3 regions of the Rugamonas sp. FW305-51 genome follow, and region 1 is predicted to be linked to each of the others. Evidence: predicted binding sites of a transcription regulator. Region 1 holds the regulator's gene; each other region holds the start of a gene.
What was found. Region 1 encodes LexA, which represses DNA repair genes until DNA is damaged. Its sites were predicted from a motif close to ACTGTATNNNNATACAGT; they were not measured.
Positions count from the first base shown of each region.

Region 2: a site for LexA is predicted at 1,144-1,161, ahead of AC3WOS_RS21975 (PA0069 family radical SAM protein). Genes of this name have one in related genera too.
Region 3: a site for LexA is predicted at 922-939, ahead of dinB (DNA polymerase IV). Genes of this name have one in related genera too.

Region 1 covers NZ_JBYSZG010000057.1:24,465-26,735, reverse strand. Annotated here, with positions in the region: gene priB (primosomal replication protein N) at 1-249, opposite strand, end outside; gene rpsF (30S ribosomal protein S6) at 267-653, opposite strand; gene lexA (transcriptional repressor LexA) at 921-1,559, shown strand; gene AC3WOS_RS25505 (cystathionine gamma-synthase family protein) at 1,719-2,271, opposite strand, start outside.
Region 2 covers NZ_JBYSZG010000039.1:25,919-28,189, forward strand. Annotated here, with positions in the region: gene AC3WOS_RS21970 (hypothetical protein) at 400-792, opposite strand; gene AC3WOS_RS21975 (PA0069 family radical SAM protein) at 1,177-2,271, shown strand, end outside.
Region 3 covers NZ_JBYSZG010000051.1:442-2,712, forward strand. Annotated here, with positions in the region: gene AC3WOS_RS24395 (substrate-binding periplasmic protein) at 1-753, opposite strand, end outside; gene dinB (DNA polymerase IV) at 971-2,122, shown strand; gene AC3WOS_RS24405 (AraC family transcriptional regulator) at 2,222-2,271, opposite strand, start outside.

The sequences.
Region 1 (2,271 bases):
GCTATTGCGGCTTTTCTTGTTCAGAAATCCCGTGAACTGATATACGCCTGCCAGTGGCGCCTGGCTGAAGCGGCCTGAAATGTCGCCCGCGGCAACCGCGGACACTTCAAACTCGCTCAACCTGGCGATGCCCGCCTCCATCTGCTGCGACCTGTGCTGCAAGGTGGCATTCACAATCGGCATGCCGGCCGGGGTGTACCGGATGGCGTCCCGCTCGGCGATGAGGGCGGTAAACTGGAGCTGGTTCAGTTCGGAATCCTGCTCAATTAAGCGGCTGGAGCAGCGGCTGCTGCTGGAGCTTCAGCGCGATGGGATTTCGCTGCATCTTCACGTTGTACCGACTTCATCATTGGCGAAGGAGCGGTTTCCGCTTTCTTCATCTTGACGGTCAGATGACGCAACACGGCATCATTGAATTTGAATGCGGTTTCCAGCTCGACCAGGGTCTCGTTGTCGCACTCGATGTTCATGCAGATGTAGTGTGCTTTGGCCAGTTTCTGGATCGAGTAAGCCATTTGACGACGGCCCCAATCTTCAACACGGTGTACCGAACCGCCGCGGGTGGTTACGCTGGCTTTGTAACGTTCGATCATGGCGGGCACTTGCTCGCTCTGGTCCGGATGGACGATAAATACTATTTCATAGTGACGCATGCAAACTCCCTTAAGGACTGTGAAAATAGCCCACCCTGGCGTCAAGACAGGTGTGGGAAGAGGTAAGCCGGCGACTATAGCAGCTTTCCTGCCAAAGTTCAATACCGATAGCCGTTTTGCCCGTGGCGGGCGCCAAATGGCGCCCGGTGTGCGCCCCGCGCAAGTTTTTTTCACATTATTTCGCCCAAAGCAAGAAATCCCTCTTGCAATCACAGGCGCACTGTACAAAAATACAGACTGTCTATATACACAGCCCCTGGCGCCCCCATGATTAAGCTCACTGCACGGCAAGAACAAATTCTCAACCTGATCAAGGATGCCATCGAAAACACCGGCTTCCCGCCCACCCGCGCCGAGATCGCCAACGAGCTGGGCTTCAAGTCCGCCAACGCGGCCGAGGAACACCTGCAAGCGCTGGCGCGCAAGGGCGCCATCGAAATCGCGGCCGGCACCTCGCGCGGCATCCGCCTGCTGGGCCAACATGCGGAAGCGGCGGCGGCCAAGGTGGCCGCGTCCGTGATGATGTCGCTGCCGCTGATCGGGCGCGTGGCGGCCGGCTCGCCCATCCTGGCGCAGGAAAACCTGGAGACCAGCTACAGCGTGGACCCGGCCCTGTTCTCGGCCAAGCCCGACTTCCTGCTCAAAGTGCGGGGCGAATCGATGCGCGACGCCGGCATCATGGACGGCGACCTGCTGGCCGTGAAAAAAGTAGACAGTGCCAAGAACGGCCAGATCGTCGTGGCCCGCATCGGCAACGATGTCACGGTCAAGCGCTACCGCAAGACCGGCTCGACCATCGAACTACTGCCGGAGAACCCCGACTTCAAGATCATCAAGGTCGACCCGGAAGCGGACGAATTCGCCCTCGAAGGCCTGGCCGTGGGCCTGATGCGCACCTGGCACTAAGCCGCCCATCCGCCCCGAGCCAGCAGGCCCGCGGCGCCGAATAAAAATGGGGACGTACCCCATTTTCAGGTAGGCCTGAAAATGGGGTACGTCCCCATTTTTTAAAACGCTGCCGTCTTTCCCAACCGAAAAATGGGGTACGTCCCCATTTTTTGGGGTTTAGCAGCCGGCCAGGGCGGTGCGGAAGTCGTCCAGCAAGTCCGCCTCATCCTCGATGCCCACCGATACCCGGATCAGCGATTCGGCAATGCCCATCGATGCCCGGCGCACTGGACCCATTTCGTAGAAGATGGTGTGCGCCACCGGGATGATCAGCGTGCGCGTGTCGCCCAGGTTGCTGGCCGGGATGGCCAGCTTGAGCCGGTTCAGGAAGTCGAAGCAGTCGATGCCGTCCTTGAGCTCGAAACTGAGCAGCGAGCCATACGTGCGGAACAGCTCGCCCGAAATGCCATGCTGCGGGTGCGACGCCAGGCCGGGGTAATACACGGCCGCCACCCGCTCGTCCGCTTCCAGCAGGCGCGCCAGCGCCAGCGCGTTCGAGCTGGTGCGCTCCATGCGCAGCGCCAGCGTTTCCGCGCCCACGGCGATGTGGTGCGCCGCCTCCGGCGCCAGCGAGGCGCCAAAATCGCGCAAGCCCTTGGCCCGGATCTGCGCCAGCCCCCATTGCACCGGCGCCGCCTTCTTGTAGTTCTCGTAGATGTGCGGATAGCGC
Region 2 (2,271 bases), on a different contig from region 1:
GGGATGATTTCTCCCCAAGTTTGTTCGCATGATACCAGCTTGCGGGCTGGAACTGCAGAGGCAAGGCCTCCGGCCGGTCCGCCGGCACAGTGGCACGGACGCAGCAAGGGACGGCCATGCAAACCGGCTTCCGATTTGCATTTTACCTGTGGTGATTTGAATTGTCAGGCTAATTGCCGGATAAATCTTTATTCCGTTCCGGCATGCTGAATATGCGCTGTGGTATTGTTTTTGCGAGGCGGAAATAATATTTCCATTGATATTTTATCTGCAACCATTTTATATATTGGACGCGCAATGGCAAAGCCGGCCAGCAATGCGCGGCGCGATCCGCCTGCGCGATTGGGCCAGCTCCGCTAACATCGGTCAGATGTTATTCCCGCGACCGGGATGGTCAAACTAGGGGTTTAAATGCAGGATGCCTCCTTTCTTTTGGGGATACAGCAGGTTGAGGTCCAGGTTACGCAGGCGCACCACCGGATACAGTTCTTCGCCGCCCAGTTCGGTGTCCAGCGTGTCGCCGTTGATGCGCAGCTTCATCACGCGCCGCACCTTGGGCTCGTTGGGGTTGAAGGTGCTCACGGCCACGATGCCGGTGAGCTGGTCGTCGGCGCCGCCGAAGATTTCGCCCTGGTCCGACTCCATCAGGATGAAGCCGTCGCGGAAGGTGAAGTTGGCCGTCTTCCATTCATATTGGCTGAACACGGCGTCGTAGGTGACCGTGATATCCCAGTTGTTGCCCGCGCCGGAAGCCTTGCTTGCCGTGGTTTGAATATTGGTGATGTCTGCCATGGTGTTTCTCCCTTTTATTATTGAATGCGAATAATGAGTTGCAGTATGGATGTTAAAGCGTGTGGCGTCCTCCCTTTTATTGGTTGGTCAAATAAATTAAGTTTCGGAAATTGACGTTGTTTATTAATTCACGTGGTATCGCTTTGTTCTGTGGAAATTATTTCAATTAATTTATTAATATCTTTTAATTTCTTTTCGCCAGTCTAGTGCATAATCGTCATTATTCAAGACGCGATTGCGTTAATCGGATTAACTAGCGCTTGGCTATTCAGGGCAGTGATCGATGCGAGGTGACATGGATAGATTTTTTTTACGGTTGCGCTTGATATGGCTGCCACAACTGCCTAAAATACTGTGTATCCATACAGTATTTTCAGGTGCGCAATGTCCAACGAGGAAGAACAGTTCGAGCAGGTGATGTTGCCGCCTAGGCCCCTGCAGGCCACCAAGGGACGTGGCGCCGTCAGCAATCTGCAGGGGCGCTTCGAGCGCAATGCACGTGAGGCGTTCGACGATGGCTGGGAACACGAAGAGGAGGCGCCGCGCGGCTGGCAGACCCAGGTGACGCATGAGCAGGCCCGCAGCATCCTCAGCCGCAACGCCTCGCCCGACCTGCCGTTCAACGTGTCGCTCAACCCTTACCGGGGCTGCGAGCATGGCTGCATCTACTGCTACGCCCGGCCTACGCACAGTTACCAGGGGCTGTCGCCGGGACTCGATTTCGAGAGCAAGATTTTTGCCAAGGTCAACGCGCCGGAACTGCTGCGGCGCGAACTGGCCAAGCCATCCTATGTGCCGGAATCGATCGCGCTGGGCGTCAACACGGACGCCTACCAGCCCTGCGAGCGCGAACTGCGCCTCACGCGCCGCGTGCTGGAGGTGTTGCAGGAGTGCGAACACCCCGTCGGCCTGATCACCAAGTCGGCCCTGATCGAGCGCGACATCGACATCCTGGCGGCGATGGCGGCCCGCCAGCAGGCGGCCGTGGCCATCACCGTCACCACGCTGGACCCGGCCATCGCGCGCACGCTGGAGCCGCGTGCGGCCGCGCCCGCGCGCCGGCTGCGCACCATCCGCACGCTGGCCGCGGCGGGCATACCGGTGGGTGTCAGCATCTCGCCCATCATCCCCTTCATCACAGAACCGGAAATCGAGCGCTTGCTGGAAGCCGTGCACGAGGCGGGCGCCACTTCGGCCCACTACGTCGTGCTGCGCCTGCCGTGGGAAGTCAATCCCCTGTTCCAGCAGTGGTTGCAGGCCCACTTTCCGGAGCGGGCCCAGCGCGTGATGAACCGGGTGCGGGAAATGCGCGGCGGCAAGGACTACGACAGCGATTTCGCCACGCGCATGAAGGGCGAGGGCGTGTGGGCCGAACTGATACGGCAGCGTTTCAAGATCGCCGCCGCGCGGCTGGGGCTGGCCGGGCGGGGCAGCCGCTTCCAGCAGCTCGATGCCAGCCAGTTCCGCCGCCCGCTCGTC
Region 3 (2,271 bases), on a different contig from region 1:
GCGCGTGTAGATGGCCTGTACCGTGCCGTCGGCCACCATGGCACGGAAGGCCGTGGCGAACGCCTGTTGCAACTCGGGCGCCAGATTGGCGCGCGACGCGTAGGCGCCCGAAATGTTGCGCGGCGATTCGGGCATTTCATAGCGCGCCAAATCCTCGCCCAGGCCCAGGCGCCGGGCATACCACAGGTGGATCACGGGCGGCGCCAGCGTGCCATCGGCGCGGCCGGCCTGGATCTTGCGGTACGCCGTGTCGAAATCGTTCACGTATTCGAGCCGTCCGGCTTGCTGCAGCCGCTCCAGCTGCGCCAGTACGGCGGGCGGAAAGTACATGCCGCGCGTGATGTTGAGCCGTCCCGTGCCGCGCTCGACAAAGTCGGCCAGGCTGGCATAGCCGTCACCGGCCCTGCGGCTCAGCACGAGTTCGAAGCGGGCATAGCCGTAGGGTAGCCAGCGGCCGGCCCGGTCGCGCGCGGCGTCGGGCAGCGAACTCATCACCATGTCGATGCGGTTGGCGCTGAACTGGGCGAACAGCCGGCTGCGCGGATACCATTCGAACGCGAAACGGCAGCCGGTACGCCGGCTCAGTTCTTCGACCAGGTCGACGGCCGTGCCGCGGTAGTGGCCATCTTCGCGATAGGAGGCATAACCGAGATCGCTCAGGCCGACCCGGGTGAGGGCCGGGCACACATAGGCCGCGGCCGGCGCCAGGTGAGCGGCCAGCGCAATGGCAAATAGCAGTGGACGGACAGACATGGGAGCGGCGAGGGAAAGTCGAACCCCAGTGTAGCACTGCTGCCTGGCGGCCATCTTCCTGTCCACCCGGAAAGTCACGCGGGGCGGTGCCGGCCGGCCTCTCCTGTTGCATAAATGCGATCCGGCGATAATTGAAGCCTACTTGCGGCCGAGTCCGTTTGCGGCGATACTGTATGTATCTACAGTATTAAGCCCGTCGGGGCTGCTTGCCACCACCATGACTGCGCGCGCGCGGCGGATTGCCCACCTGGATATGGATGCGTTCTACGCCTCCGTGGAACTGCTGCACTATCCGGACTTGCGGGGCCAGCCGGTCGTCATCGGCGGCGGCCGCGACAGCCAGCCCCAGCTCCTGCCCGACGGCAGCCGGCGTTACGCCCGCCTGCGCGACTACGTGGGCCGGGGCGTGATCACCACCGCCACCTACGAGGCGCGGGCGCTGGGCGTCGGTTCGGCCATGGGCATGATGAAGGCGGCCCGGCTGGCGCCGGACGCCGTGCTGTTGCCCGTCAATTTCGACCGTTACCGCCACTTCTCGCGCCTGTTCAAGGCGGCCGTGGCGGCCATCGCGCCGGCCATCGAAGACCGCGGCATCGACGAAATCTATATCGACCTGACGGACGTGGAAGGCGAGACGGTGGCGCTGGCCAGCCGCATCAAGCAGGCCGTGCGCGACGCCACGGGTCTGAGCTGCTCGATCGGCGTCACGCCCAACAAGCTGCTGTCGAAAATCTGCTCCGACCTGGACAAGCCGGACGGTCTGACCGTGCTCGCGTTTGATGAAATCCCCGACCGCATCTGGCCGCTGCCGGTGCGCAAGATCAACGGCGTGGGCCCCAAGGCTACCGATAAGCTGGCCGCGCTCGGCATCGCCACCATCGGCCAGCTGGCGGCGGCCGATCCGGCCCTGCTGCAGCAGCACTTCGGCCACCATTACGCCGGCTGGCTGGCCGAGGCGGCGCACGGGGTGGACTTGCGGGAAGTGGCCACCAGTTCGGAAACCAAGTCCATCAGCCGCGAAACCACCTTCGAGCGCGACCTGCACGCGCGCCAGGACCGGGCCGCCCTGTCGGCCATCCTGACGGCCCTGTGCGAACGGCTGGCCGAGGACTTGCGGCGCAAGGGTTATGTCAGCCGCACCATCAGCATCAAGCTGCGCTTCGACGACTTCCAGATCGTCAGCCGCAACGTCACCGTGCCGCAGGCCGTGGACGACGCGGCCGCCATCCTGCACGCGGCCCGCGCCGGCTTGAAGCGGGTGCCGCTGGAGCGGCGCTTGCGGCTGCTGGGGGTGCGGGCCAGCACGCTGGAAGAGCGCGCAGCCGTGCCGCAGGCGGCGCGGCCCGTGCAGGGCGAGTTGTTCGTGTAGCGTGGCCTCCCGGCAAGGCCGGCCGCGGCCTCCGTCATCGCGTGCCAGGCCCGGCCGGCCGTGGCCTGTGCCGTCGCGTGCCTGCCGTGCGTTGGCGCGTTACGTCCGGCCCTGGCGATAGGTGCCCGGCGGGCTGCCCGTCCATCCTT